4 regions of the Allobosea sp. CCNWLY174 genome follow, and region 3 is predicted to be linked to each of the others. Evidence: predicted binding sites of a transcription regulator. Region 3 holds the regulator's gene; each other region holds the start of a gene.

Region 1 (3,152 bases), on a different contig from region 3:
GGCGCCGGCACAGAGATCCACGACACTCATGCCGGGCTGTGCGCCGGCGAGCAGCGTCACGAGCTGCGAGCCCTCGTCCTGGATCTCGAACTCGCCGTTGAAGAAGCTCGGCTCGCTCTGCAGCGACGGGCCGCGGCCATCGGGGCCGGGCAGGAAGCGCAAGGCATCGGGCGACCAGGCGCCCGGTTCGGGCTGAAGATGCGCCAGCGCTGCACGCAGCCTGTCGCGATCGGTCTTCAGCCGATTGGTGCGGATATCGGCCGGCGCACGGCCCGCCAGAGCCTGTCCTTCGGCAACCGCATCGTCGCCGAAGCCTGCCATGAAGGAAGACCAGAGCCAGTCGGGTACATCGGCCTGCATCCAGCCTGGCGCGGCGTTGAGATCGAAGGCGGCGAGCCCGGCGACCTCGAACTCGGTCAGCGGTGCGGGGGCATGATTCTGTCCGCTGAAGAGGTCCGAGATTTCCTCGACGCCGAGGCCGCGCTGGCTGACCAGCATGCCGAGCACGAGCGCCCGCGGCGTCTCCTCACCAAGCGCATGCACCGAGGACGCGCGGCGGCGCAGCGCATCGTAGACGAGCGAAGCGACGGCGGCGCGATCCTTCGAGCCGGCGAAACGGCGTGACAGCCCCCAGTCCTTGAGCGCGTCGGCCGCCGGGCGCCGGCGCTCGATCAGGTCCGCCAGGACCTCGATGGCGGCGCTGATGCGGGCGGCGGGAGTCATGTCCGGCGGTTCCTGTGCTTGCTTTGCATCGCAGCCCTCGAGCCCGGCGCCATTTCGAACGATTCCGAAGCGCGACAGCACCCTTGACGCCCTCGTCCCACAGGGCGCAAGACGATACAACTCCTTCCGCAACGCCAACCGCCCAGGAACCACTGCAATGACTGCCCTCTCCCGCCTCGCGCTTGCCGGCCTGTTCTGCCTGTCGCTTGCCGCCTGCGCCACCCAGCCGGTCGACACCACGCCGCCGCCGGCCAAGCGCCTGGACGCCAAGACCTCGCTCGAAGGCCGCCGCTGAGATTCCGGAGGCACCCGCCGCCGGATAGCGAGCGAGCGCCTCGACCAGTTTCCGATACTCCCCTTCGCAGCGCCCATGACGACATGTTCGAGGCGCTGCGCAGGGGCACGAAGCCTTCACCAGCCTGTCATATCCGCCGAGCAGTTTCGCCGCCTTTCCGCAGGAAGCGAGGATCGGACGAGATGAAGCCCCTGTTGCAGCCGGCGACCATGCTGGCGACCTTTGCCCTGGCACTGGCCGCCCAGGCCCAGAGCCCCGTGCCGACGCTCGACGGAAAGCCGGCCCTGATTGCCGGCCATCGCGGTGCCAGCGGCTATCTCCCCGAGCACACGCTCGAAGGCTACAAGCTCGCGATCGAGCAAGGCGCCGACTTCATCGAGCCTGATCTGGTCGCGACCAAGGACGGCCATCTCGTCGTTCGCCACGAGCCGATGATGTCGGGCACCACCGATGTCGCGACGCGGCCGGAATTCGCCGCGCGCAAGACGACCCGCAAGGTCGACGGTGTCGACACCACTGACTGGTTCGCCTCCGACTTCACGCTCGCCGAGCTCAAGACGCTGCGGGCCAAGCAGGCCTTCGCCGATCGCGACCAAGCGCATAACGGCAAATACGAGATCCCGACCCTGCAGCAGGTCATCGATCTCGCCAAGGCCGAAAGCGCCCGCACCGGCCGCACAATCGGCATCTACCCGGAGATCAAGCACTCGACCTATCACTCGGCCCTGGGCCTGGCGATCGAGGACAAGCTGCTCGATCAGCTCAAGGCCGCCGGCTGGACGGAGAAAACCTCGCCGGTGATCATCCAGAGCTTCGAGACCGCCAACCTCAAATATCTGCGCGGCAAGACGCAGCTGCGCCTGATCCAGCTCGTCGACGCCGACGATGTCGACAAGGATGGCGGCATCGTCCTCGCCGCGCCCTTCGACAAGCCCTACGACTTCGTCGTCACCGGCGACAAGCGCACCTTCAAGGACCTCGTCACCGCCGAAGGCCTGAAGGAGGTCAGGACCTATGCCGACGGCGTCGGCCCCTGGAAGCCCTATCTGATGCCGGCCAAGCAGGTGATCGGCGACGACGGCAAGCCGCGTGACCTCAATGGCGACGGCACGATCGACGAGCGCGACCGCGTCTTGCTGCCGCCGACCGATGTGGTGAAGAACGCCCACGCCGTCGGCCTCTTCGTCCACACCTGGACTTTCCGCAGCGAGCCCAAGCGCCTCGCCTCCGACTTCAAGGGCGACCCGGCCGCCGAGTACAAGGCCTATCTGGCGCTCGGTATCGACGGGCTGTTCTCGGACTTCCCGGACCAGGCGGTGAAGGCGCGCGACGCCAAGTAGTCGCACCGCAAGACAAGACCGCCGCACCAAATGGGCGCGGCGGTCTCATGGACACAACTAAACCTAACTCAACTCACGCTTAGTCGCAGACACGTACCGTGCGACGGATTTCCCCGCGCGGAGTTTCGCGAATTCGCGTCTCGGTGCGGCAGTCGCGCTCCGCGCGATAGGCTCGGCGGCGCTCCCAGCGATCACGCTCGCGCCAGCGATCCTCACGGTCCATCGCGCGCTGCTGCGGCGTGCGCGGGTCGATCCTGACACCGCCCGGCCCGATATCGACGGACTGCGCGAAGGCGCCGGAGCCGGCCAGCAGCAGGCCCGCGGCAAGGGTCGAAGCAAGCAGTTTCATCGGCTTTTCCTCCATTGTCGGGAAAAGCAACGAGATGGGCCGGCAAAGGTTCCCTACCGATACCGCCTCCAAATTCAGCCCGCCAACGAGAACGGCGCCCGCAAGGGGCGCCGTCGCAGAAGGAACCGAGCTGCCGGATCAGTGCAGGATCTGGCTGAGGAAGAGCTTGGTGCGCTCGTGCTGCGGGTTCTTGAAGAACTCGTTGGGCTCGTTCATCTCGACGATCTGGCCGGCGTCCATGAAGATCACCCGGTCGGCGACCTGGCGGGCGAAGCCCATCTCGTGGGTAACGCAGAGCATCGTCATGCCTTCGTCCGCCAGCGAGACCATGGTGTCGAGCACCTCCTTGACCATTTCGGGGTCGAGGGCCGAGGTCGGCTCGTCGAACAGCATGATCTTCGGGCTCATGCAAAGCGAGCGGGCGATGGCGACGCGCTGCTGCTGG
Region 2 (3,152 bases), on a different contig from region 3:
CCATCATAGGTGCCGACCTCGATACCCTCCGGCTCGCTGCCCTTAGCGGCTGAGCGGCGCTCCGGATAATGGCCGAGGCGGATGGCAATGTGGTCGACCATGTTGCCGGCATCGAACTCGACCGTGCCGTCCTTGCGGAAGATGGTGAAGCCGCGCGAGCCGCCCTTCCAGTCGCCCTCATTGGCGGTGACGAAGCGGTCGTTGTCGAGCCAGCGCACCGCATCGGGCTCGCGGCGCACGCCCTTCAGCTCCTCAACCGGCTTGATCTCACCGTCTCGGGTCTTGTCGATGTTCTTGAGATCGACGGTGCCGGCCGGGAAATGCGTAACGAGCTTGCCGGTCCTGGTGTCGACCACGGCGATGTGGTTGTTCTCCTGCAGCGTGACCACGGCAAGACCGTCCTGGTTGACGTCGACGAATTCCGGCTCCGGATCGGTCGGCTCGACCGCGGCGATGCCGGTGAGGTCGACGATCTGCCTGGAGGCGCAATCGGCCTCGCCGCCCGTGATGCCGATCAAAGTGAGATTGCCGGCGGGAAGCTGCGGCAGGTCGCCCTTGTTCAGCTTCTCGTCGCGCTCGTTCTCGATGACGATGGCGAGCTTGCCCTTGTCTTTGGTCAGGGCGATCGAATCGGGCTGGCCGCCTAGCTCGCATTTGGCTGTGACCTGCTTCGTTCTCAGGTCGATGGTGGCGAGATGGCCGGCCGGCTCCTTGAAGTTGTCGCCGGAGCTGACGACGACGGCGAAGGCTCGCTCGCCGAGGATCACGACCGAGGTCGGCTCGCCGCCGACCGGGATGAAGCCGGCGGGCTTGGGCGCATCGGCCGTGGTGATGTCGATCAGACCGACCGCCTTCTGCTCGGCGTCGGTATAGGCGAGCAGGGTGCCGGCCTCGTTGGCCGAAATGATCTCCGCAACCGTCTTCTTCTTCGCGTCGCGATCGGCCGGGAGGTTCAGCGGCACCTGGAAGGTGGCGATACGGTTGAAGGTCGGCTCGGCAAGTGCCGTTGCGCCAGAGAGGAGCGTCGCGAGGGCCGCAAGGACGAGGGGTTTGCGCATTGGGACGGTCCTGTTCCGCAGGGTGGGGAGGCAGGCCTTCCGGCTAGTGAGCACAGACGACGGTTTCGTGACAAGCCGTCGCAAGCCACGGCCGCCGCGGCGCGAGCCACGGCGGCTTCGGCTAACGGGCCGTTTGGTCAGTGCAAAGCGGCTTCGGTTCCAACCGTTTCCGTGACCGACTTCTTCAGGCCGATCACCTCGAGCTCGGTGACGACCGCGACCGCCGCGGCCTGGGCCAGGACGAAGGCGATGCCGAGCGTGGTCGGCGCGAACCAGCCGGCGACGAGGATCAGCACGCTGTCGGCGATCCAGAGGACATTGACGCCGATCACGGCATAGATCGCGAGGCGCGGCAGGCGAAGCCGGCTGGCGAATAACGCAAGCAGGGCAGCACAAGGCAGCAACACCAGGCCGGCGCTGCGAAGAAACTCCGCCGGAAAGCCGAGGAGGCCGGAGAGCGAACCGGCGCCGACGCTGAGCAGCAGGCCGGTCGCGGCGCAGGCGGCGGCATCGAGGGCAAGGGCGTTGCGCAGGAAACGCGAGGACTGGATGAAGGCCATGGTCGTTCTCCGGTTCAGGCCCCGTCTCATCCGGGGCGGTTGCTGATGGAGGCCATGCTGACGAAAGCCCGGCGGCCGGTCGATTAAGCCAGAGGTAATTGGATGGCGGCGCGGCTGCGGCTAGCTTGCCCATCATGAACAAGCACCAGCAGCCCACGATCGGGCATCTCATCCGCGACTGGCGCCAGCTGCGCCGTCTCAGCCAGCTCGACCTCGCGCTCGAAGCCGAGATCTCGCAGAAGCATCTCAGCTTCGTCGAGAGCGGCCGCTCGGTCCCGAGTCGAGACATGGTCCTGCTGCTCGCCGAGCATCTCGGCGTGCCGCTGCGCGAGCGCAACGCGCTCCTGCTCTCGGCCGGCTATGCACCGGTCTATCTCGAACGTTCGCTGGAGGATCCGAGCCTGCAGGCGGCGCGCAGCGCGATCGACCTGCTGCTCAAGGGGCACGAGCCCTACCCGGCCGTGGCCATCGACCGGCACTGGACCCTGCTCGCGGCGAACAAGATGATCGCGCCGATGCTCGCGGTCGTCGAAGACGCCGACCTGCTGCGCCCGCCGGTCAACGTGCTGCGGCTCAGCCTGCATCCACGCGGGCTCGCCCCGGCGATCGTCAACCTGACGGAATGGCGCGGCCATCTGATCGCAAGGCTGCGCCAACAGATCCGCGCCACGGCCGACCCGCTGCTGGCCGAACTCCTGACCGAATTGCTGAGCTATCCCGTCCCGGCCGTGCCAGTCATCAAAGGCAAGGCGCAGGACGAGGCCGAGCCGCCGATCGTGCTGCCGCTGCACCTGCGGCTCGGCGAGACCGAGCTGTCGCTGATCTCGACCACGACGGTGTTCGGCACGCCGGTCGACGTGACCTTGTCGGAGCTGGCGCTGGAGACCTTCTTCCCGGCCGACGAGGCAACGGGCGGGGCGCTGCGGGCGATCGCAGAGACCATCACGTCCGCTTGAGCGCGGGAACCAAAGCCCGGCCGTGACGTTCTCCCATCCGAACCGGCGCCGAGGCGCCGGGCTCGACTCATTTCGGAAAGGAACACGTCCATGGGCAGCACCGCCGACAAGATCAAGGGCATGGCCAACGAGGCCGCCGGCAACATCAAGCAGGCAGCCGGCAAGGCGCTGAACAAGCCCGAGCTTCAGGCCGAGGGTATCGCGCAGGAGCGCAAGGGCGAAGCCCAGCAGGCGGTCGGCAAGACCAAGGACGCCGTCAAGAAGGTGATCGACAAGGCCTGACCATCAGGCCGGCTCCGACCACAGAAGAACGGGCGCCGCAAGGCGCCCGTTTTTTCGTCTCAGGCAGAGCCGCCGAGGCCGCCGAGGAAATCCTTGACCCGGCCGAAGAAGCCGGCTGTCTCGGGATGGGTTGCGCCCGAGCTCTCGCGCTCGAACTCCATCAGCAATTCGCGCTGGCGGGCAGTGAGCTTCTGCGGCGTCTCGACGAGAACCTGGATGTAGAGATCGCCCATCTCGCGCGAGCGCAGAACGCTCATGCCCTTGGCCTTGAGCCGGAACTGCTTGCCGGTCTGAGT
Region 3 (3,152 bases):
AGGACTACGTCACCGGCCGCTTCGGCTGACGTTCTGAAAGCGCCGGCCAGACTCGAAGGATACGCCCGATGTCGGATCAACATATCGTCCGCTCCTACGATGCCGATCTCGAGGGCCTGCGCCGCAGCCTCGCCGAGATGGGCGGCATGTCCGAGCGCATGCTCGGCGACTCCACCGTGGCTCTGGTGCGCCGCGACACCGCGCTCGCCCAGAAAATCATCAGCGCCGACCAGCGCCTCGACAATCTCCAGCGCGAGGTCGAGGAAAAGGCGGTGCTGACCATCGCTCGCCGCCAGCCGCTGGCGAACGACCTGCGCGAGCTGATCTCGGCAATCCGCATCGCCGCCGACATCGAGCGCGTCGGCGACCTCGCCAAGAACATCGCCAAGCGCGCCGTCGCGATCTCCGGCCAGTTCTCGCCGCCGCATCGCGCCGTCGTCGGCCTCGAGCATATGAGCCGCCTGGTCCAGGCCCAGCTCAAGGACGTGCTCGACGCCTATGCCGCCAGCAACGAGCAGAAGGCGATGGATGTCTGGCGCCGCGACGACGAGATCGACGCGCTCTACACCTCGCTGTTCCGCGAGCTCCTGACCTATATGATGGAGGACCCGCGCAACATCACCTTCTGCACGCATCTGCTGTTCTGCGCCAAGAACGTCGAGCGCATCGGCGACCATACCACCAACATCGCCGAGACCATCCACTATCTCGTCACCGGCCAGTCGATCGACGAGACCCGGCCGAAGCTCGACACCACCAACATCCTCGTCGACCTGCCGGCGGCCAATGGCTGAACCGGCGGGCGCTTGAACGGACGCTGACATGCCCGCACGCATCCTGATCGTCGAGGACGAGGAGCCGCTCACCTTGCTGCTGCGCTACAATCTCGAGGCCGAGGGCTTCGAGGTCGACAGCGTGGCGCGCGGCGACGACGCCGAACTGCACCTGCGCGACCATACGCCCGACCTCGTCCTGCTCGACTGGATGCTGCCCGGCCTCTCCGGCATCGAGCTCTGCCGGCGCCTGCGTACCCGGCGCGACACCGAGCGCGTGCCGATCATCATGCTGACCGCCCGCGGCGAGGAGACAGAGCGGGTCCGCGGCCTTGCCACCGGCGCCGACGACTATGTCGTCAAGCCGTTCTCGCTGCCCGAACTGATCGCCCGCATCCAGGCGCTGCTGCGCCGCGCCAAGCCCGGCCATGTCGCCGGTCTGCTCGCTGCCGGCGATCTCGAGCTCGACCGCACCACCCGGCGCGTCCGCCGCGCCGGCGCCGAATTGCATCTCGGCCCGACCGAGTTCCGCCTGCTCGAATTCCTGATGCAGGCCCCGGGCCGGGTCTATTCCCGGGCGCAACTGCTCGACGCCGTCTGGGGTCGCGACGTCTATATCGACGAACGCACCGTCGACGTTCATGTCGGGCGCCTGCGCAAGGCGATCACGCCGGCCAATGCCAAGGACCCGCTGCGCACGGTGCGCGGCGCCGGCTACGCCTTCGACGAGACGTTTGCCCGCAGTTGAGCGCTTTTGTCAGCGCGGCGCGGCGATGATCACCGCTGCGCCGGCAAGGCAGAGCGCGGCGCCTGCCAGGTCGTAGCGATCTGGTAGCACCTTCTCGACCAGCGCCATCCAGGCCAGCGACGCCACGATATAGACGCCGCCATAGGCGGCGAAGGTGCGCCCGGCGGCTGGACTGTCGAGCAGGGCCAGCAACCAGGCGAAAGCCGCGAGCGATACCAGGCCCGGCAGCAGCAACCAGACCGGCTTGCCGAGCTTGAGCCAGGCCCAGAAGGCGAAGCAGCCGGCGATCTCCGCCAGCGCCGCGGCGGCATAGGTCGCGAAGGTCGCCATGGCGCTCTCCCGTGGTTCGCCCATGAAAAAGCCGGCCACGAGGGCCGGCTTTTCCGATTTTGGATGGTTACGCCGCCTCAGGCGCGGACGGGCTTGCGCTCGCGGCGCCGGTCGGCCGCCGGCTGGTAGGCGATCCGGGCATGATAGGCGCAATAGGGCATGCCGGTCGCGCTGCGGCCGCCGCAGAAGCGGAACTCCGGCGTGGTCGGGTCGCCCATCGGCCAGCGGCACATATACTCGCGCAGATCCATGATCGTGACCCGCTCGGAGAACGGCACGACCACGTCCTCGGCCGGCGCCGGAGCGCGCTCGACCTGTGCTTCGGTCGCGATTTCGGGTGCGAACTGCGGTGCCAGCGCGGTGTTGCCGCGGGTCAGCCCGGCGCCACCGTTCTGATGGCCGGCGGGATGGCTCGGCGGGCGGGCCGCCGGCTTGCGCGGGCGCGGCGTGGCCGAACCGGGGCTCTTGGCCCGGCCGGACAGGCCGAGACGGTGAACCTTCCCGATGACGGCGTTCCGCGTGACGCTGCCGAGCTCGGCGGCGATCTGGCTCGCGCTCAGGCCGTCATTCCAGAGCTTCTTGAGCAGTTCGACGCGTTCGTCGGTCCAGGCTCCGGCTTCGGTCATGGGGTTGCACCTGTCTTCGTCATGCTTCGCCAGCGGGCCGGCGAGGCATAGGGAGAGATCATGGCGGAATCCGATACCGGCAGCGTCCGTCACAAAACGGAAGCCGTTACGCCCGGAACTGACGATACAGGAGACGCCGCACGAGATGTCGTATCTGACGAAGAGGACCATACAAGATGGCCTGACTCGGCCACAAGAGTCGCCGAATCGTAATTCGGCTTTTCCCCAGCCAATCGCCGCAGACGGCCGGACAGTGAGTCTATTCGGCAACGCTGCCGCGAGAGCCGGATCCGATCAGGGTGGCATACCCTGATCGGTGAATCCGTCTCCCACTTTTGGAATGGAGACCGTTTTGCCCCAACGGCTTGCGGGAGAAGCCGTTGGGGACGGGCTCCAAGTCAGCCGGAATTGACAGGGCCGGGCCGGTTTTGCATAGTCGTGCGACGCAGCCGCCCCCAAGGGCGGCGCTTATGTTTTTGAGCGATCGGGATTTTCCTTTGATGCGGCTTGACGCGCGACGAGACGGCGGGAGCGGCCAGCGACGATAATGTCGCCGGCGGGTCGCATCGTGCCGGCATCATGCCGCCTTGCGTCCCATCCTGCCGTTCCCGGCCTGAGATTCCGCGCTATTTTCCCGTCTCGCCGCAAGGATTTTGCTCCATGAGCACCGCTTCC
Region 4 (3,152 bases), on a different contig from region 3:
GGTAGCGCCACCGCTGCAGAAGCAAGACCGATGCCGGCCGAAAAATCACGGCCGGATAAACATGACGCGATCACTAGGGCCGCGTCGGAGACGTTCCTGGCCGAGGGCTTCGATCGCGCCAGCCTCGATCAGATCGCCCAGCGCGCCGGCGTCTCCAAGCAGACCATCTACAGCCATTTCGCCGACAAGCAGGCGCTGTTCCTGGCGATCTGCACTGAACTCACTGAAAAATTGACGATTCCGCTGCGCAGACCGGCCAGCGAGACCGGCGATCTGCGCTCCACCTTGCTGCGTCTCGGCGAGGATGCGCTGGCGATGATGCTGCATCCGGCCTCGCTCGATTTGCATCGCCTGATCGTCGGAGCCGCCGCCCGCTTTCCCGAACTGGGACAGGCTGCGTACGAGGCTGGGGCAGGCCGCATGATCACGGACCTCTCCGCCTTGCTCGCGCAGTGTTCACGATCGGGTGATGGCCTGCCTCGGCCCTTGGCCGACGAGGAGGCCGACAGGCTCGCCGAGCAGTTCATCGGCATGCTGCGCGGCTTCCATCAGGTCCGCGGCCTGTTCGGCATCGCGCACGCGGCCGACGCCGAGCGCAAGGCTTATGTCGCCGCCTGCGTCGACTTGCTGCTGCGCGCGGGCTGACAGTCCACCTTCTCCCGCGAGTGCGGGCGATATGGTTGACGGTCGATGACCGGCCTTCCACCTCGGCCGTCCCGGAATGCACCTCCTGTCACGGCGCTGTCATCTGCCGCCGATACCGCATCATCCCGCAATCGCGGGAGAGTGTCGATGCTGCGTATCGAGGGTCTGACCAAGCGTTTCGGCGGCAAGGCCGCCGTCGACAACGTCACCCTGTCGATTCCGCGCGGCGAGATGGTCGGCATCATCGGCCGCTCGGGCGCCGGCAAGTCGACGCTGCTGCGCATGCTGAACCGCCTCGCCGACGCCAGCGAGGGCCGCATCCTCAGCGAGGACCGCGACGTCACCGCCCTGCGCGGTGCGGCGCTCCGCGCCTGGCGGCGCGACACGGCGATGATCTTCCAGCAGTTCAACCTGGTCGGTCGCCTCGACGTGCTGACCAATGTCCTGCTCGGCCGCCTGAACCATCGCTCGGCCGCGCTGACACTGGTCAAGAGCTTCTCGCAGGACGACAAGGTCCGTGCCATCGCCGCGCTCGAACGGCTCGACATGGGCCATCTGCTCGCGCAGCGGGCCGAGACCCTGTCCGGCGGCCAGCAGCAGCGCGTCGCCATCGCCCGCGCGCTGGTGCAGGAGCCCAAGATCATCCTGGCCGACGAGCCGATCGCCTCGCTCGACCCGCGCAACACCCAGGTCGTCATGGACGCGCTGTTCCGCATCAATCGCGAGGACGGCATCACCGTGGTCTGCAACCTCCACCACCTCGACATCGCCGCGAAGTACTGTGACCGGCTGATCGGCATGGCCGCCGGCAAGGTCGTGTTCGACGGCCCGCCGCACGCGCTCACCAGCGAGCTCGCCGCCGAGCTCTACGGCATCGAGGCCAAGGATGCCGGTGCCGAGGCACTCGATGCGCTCGACGCCATCGCCAGCCAGGAAGCCAAGCGCGCCAAGCAGAACGCCGCCTGAGACAGCCGGCGGCGTGCCTGCGGGCCTGCCCTTACGCCTGACTTTTCACCACCGCGTTTTCCAAAGGAGCACCATCATGCTGACCCGTCGTCATACCTTCACACTCGCCGCGGCCGGCCTTGCCGCGACGCTCGCCGGCCCGGCCTTCGCGCAGGACTGGAAGGCGAAGTATCCCGAGCTCGTCTTCGCCATCATCCCCTCCGAGAACGCCTCGGGCGTGGTCGAGCGCTACACCCCCTTCGTGAACTATCTCGCCAAGGAGCTCGGCACCAAAGTCACGCTGCGCATCGCCAACGACTACGCCGCGATCATCGAAGGCCAGCGCGCCGGCAACATCCATATCGGCATGTACGGCCCGGCCTCCTTCGCCCGCGCGCTGATGACCGGCGCCAAGGTCGACGCCTTCGCGATCGAGACCAATATCGACGGCACCAAGGGCTACTACTCGGTCTTCTACGTGAAGAAGGACTCGCCCTATCAGAAGATCGAGGATCTCAAGGGCAAGAATCTCGGCCTCGTCGACCCGAACTCGACCTCGGGCAACAACGTGCCGCGCTTCGCGCTCGACGGCATGAAGATCGAGCCGGAGAGCTTCTTCGGCAAGGTCGTCTACACCGGCAGCCACGAGAACGCGATCATCGCCCTGCAACAGGGCACCGTCGACATCGCCGCGAACTGGTGGAACGACGAGCAGGAATCGAACCTGCTGCGCATGGACCGCAAGAAGATGGTCAAGGCGGACGACTTCCGGATCATCTACAAGTCCGAGCAGATCGTGAACTCGCCGATGGCCTATCTCTCCGAGCTGCCGACCGAGCTCAAGGCCAAGATCCGCGACGCGGTGCTGAACCTCGCCACCAAGGACAAGGCCGCCTTCGACAAGATCTATGAAGGCAAGCAGGGCCCGCTCGTCGCCGTCGACAACAAGGCCTACGACCCGATCATCGAGCTGAACAAGTTCGTCGACGCGCTCCGCAAGAAGAAGTCTTCGTAAGCATGCGCTCCCTCCCCTCTCCCGGATGAGAGAGGGGCCGGGGGTGAGGGACCGCCCTCACCGCATTATTCCCAACACTGGGGCGGCCGCGCCGCGCTCTGGCGTTTACCGGCAGGCCCTCACCCCCTGCCCCTCTCCCATCCGGGAGAGGGGTTCCCCGCGCCTCTTTCGGCCAGGGCATATTTCATGACACTCGCGATCGATCGCAACGATCCCGCCATCGCCGCCCATGCCGAGCTCTATCGGCGCGAAATCGCAGGCAAACGGCGACAGACCCTGCTCGGCGCCGCGATCTTCATCGCCTGCGTCGTCCTCGCCGCTATCGGCTCCGAGGTCGACCTTGCGAAATTCGCCGCCAACGCCTGGCGCTTCCCGAAATACATCCTCGAGACCATGCCGACGCTGCGCCTGGCGACGTTCGGCGCCGATCTCAAGGAATGGTACTGGGGTCTGAACGGCTGGCTGAAGCTGCTCTGGCAGACCCTGCTGATCGCCTATATCGGCACCGTGCTCGGCGCCGTCGGCGGCTTCCTGCTCTGCTTCACCG

The links. The regulator PhoB, encoded in region 3, activates phosphate uptake and scavenging genes when phosphate is short. The targets are predictions, from matches to a motif close to TGTCATNNANCTGTCAT.
Region 1: the regulator PhoB is predicted to act here: its motif matches at 1,133-1,149, upstream of V7S63_RS02895 (glycerophosphodiester phosphodiesterase).
Region 2: the regulator PhoB is predicted to act here: its motif matches at 1,115-1,131, upstream of V7S63_RS20910 (esterase-like activity of phytase family protein).
Region 4: the regulator PhoB is predicted to act here: its motif matches at 732-748, upstream of phnC (phosphonate ABC transporter ATP-binding protein).

Annotation. Positions count from the first base shown of each region.
Region 1 is NZ_JBBBBQ010000001.1:610,016-613,167, forward strand. Features, by position in the region: gene V7S63_RS02885 (RsmB/NOP family class I SAM-dependent RNA methyltransferase) at 1-723, opposite strand, end outside; gene V7S63_RS02890 (hypothetical protein) at 881-1,018, shown strand; gene V7S63_RS02895 (glycerophosphodiester phosphodiesterase) at 1,201-2,358, shown strand; gene V7S63_RS02900 (hypothetical protein) at 2,438-2,707, opposite strand; gene V7S63_RS02905 (amino acid ABC transporter ATP-binding protein) at 2,846-3,152, opposite strand, start outside.
Region 2 is NZ_JBBBBQ010000008.1:21,534-24,685, reverse strand. Features, by position in the region: gene V7S63_RS20910 (esterase-like activity of phytase family protein) at 1-1,058, opposite strand, end outside; gene V7S63_RS20905 (hypothetical protein) at 1,196-1,618, opposite strand; gene V7S63_RS20900 (helix-turn-helix domain-containing protein) at 1,753-2,574, shown strand; gene V7S63_RS20895 (CsbD family protein) at 2,665-2,856, shown strand; gene dnaJ (molecular chaperone DnaJ) at 2,916-3,152, opposite strand, start outside.
Region 3 is NZ_JBBBBQ010000010.1:146,988-150,139, forward strand. Features, by position in the region: gene pstB (phosphate ABC transporter ATP-binding protein PstB) at 1-29, shown strand, start outside; gene phoU (phosphate signaling complex protein PhoU) at 69-794, shown strand; gene phoB (phosphate regulon transcriptional regulator PhoB) at 823-1,521, shown strand; gene V7S63_RS24035 (YnfA family protein) at 1,531-1,851, opposite strand; gene V7S63_RS24040 (GcrA family cell cycle regulator) at 1,929-2,477, opposite strand; gene V7S63_RS24045 (aspartate aminotransferase family protein) at 3,138-3,152, shown strand, end outside.
Region 4 is NZ_JBBBBQ010000007.1:105,285-108,436, reverse strand. Features, by position in the region: gene V7S63_RS19930 (TetR/AcrR family transcriptional regulator) at 31-645, shown strand; gene phnC (phosphonate ABC transporter ATP-binding protein) at 793-1,611, shown strand; gene phnD (phosphonate ABC transporter substrate-binding protein) at 1,688-2,605, shown strand; gene phnE (phosphonate ABC transporter, permease protein PhnE) at 2,792-3,152, shown strand, end outside.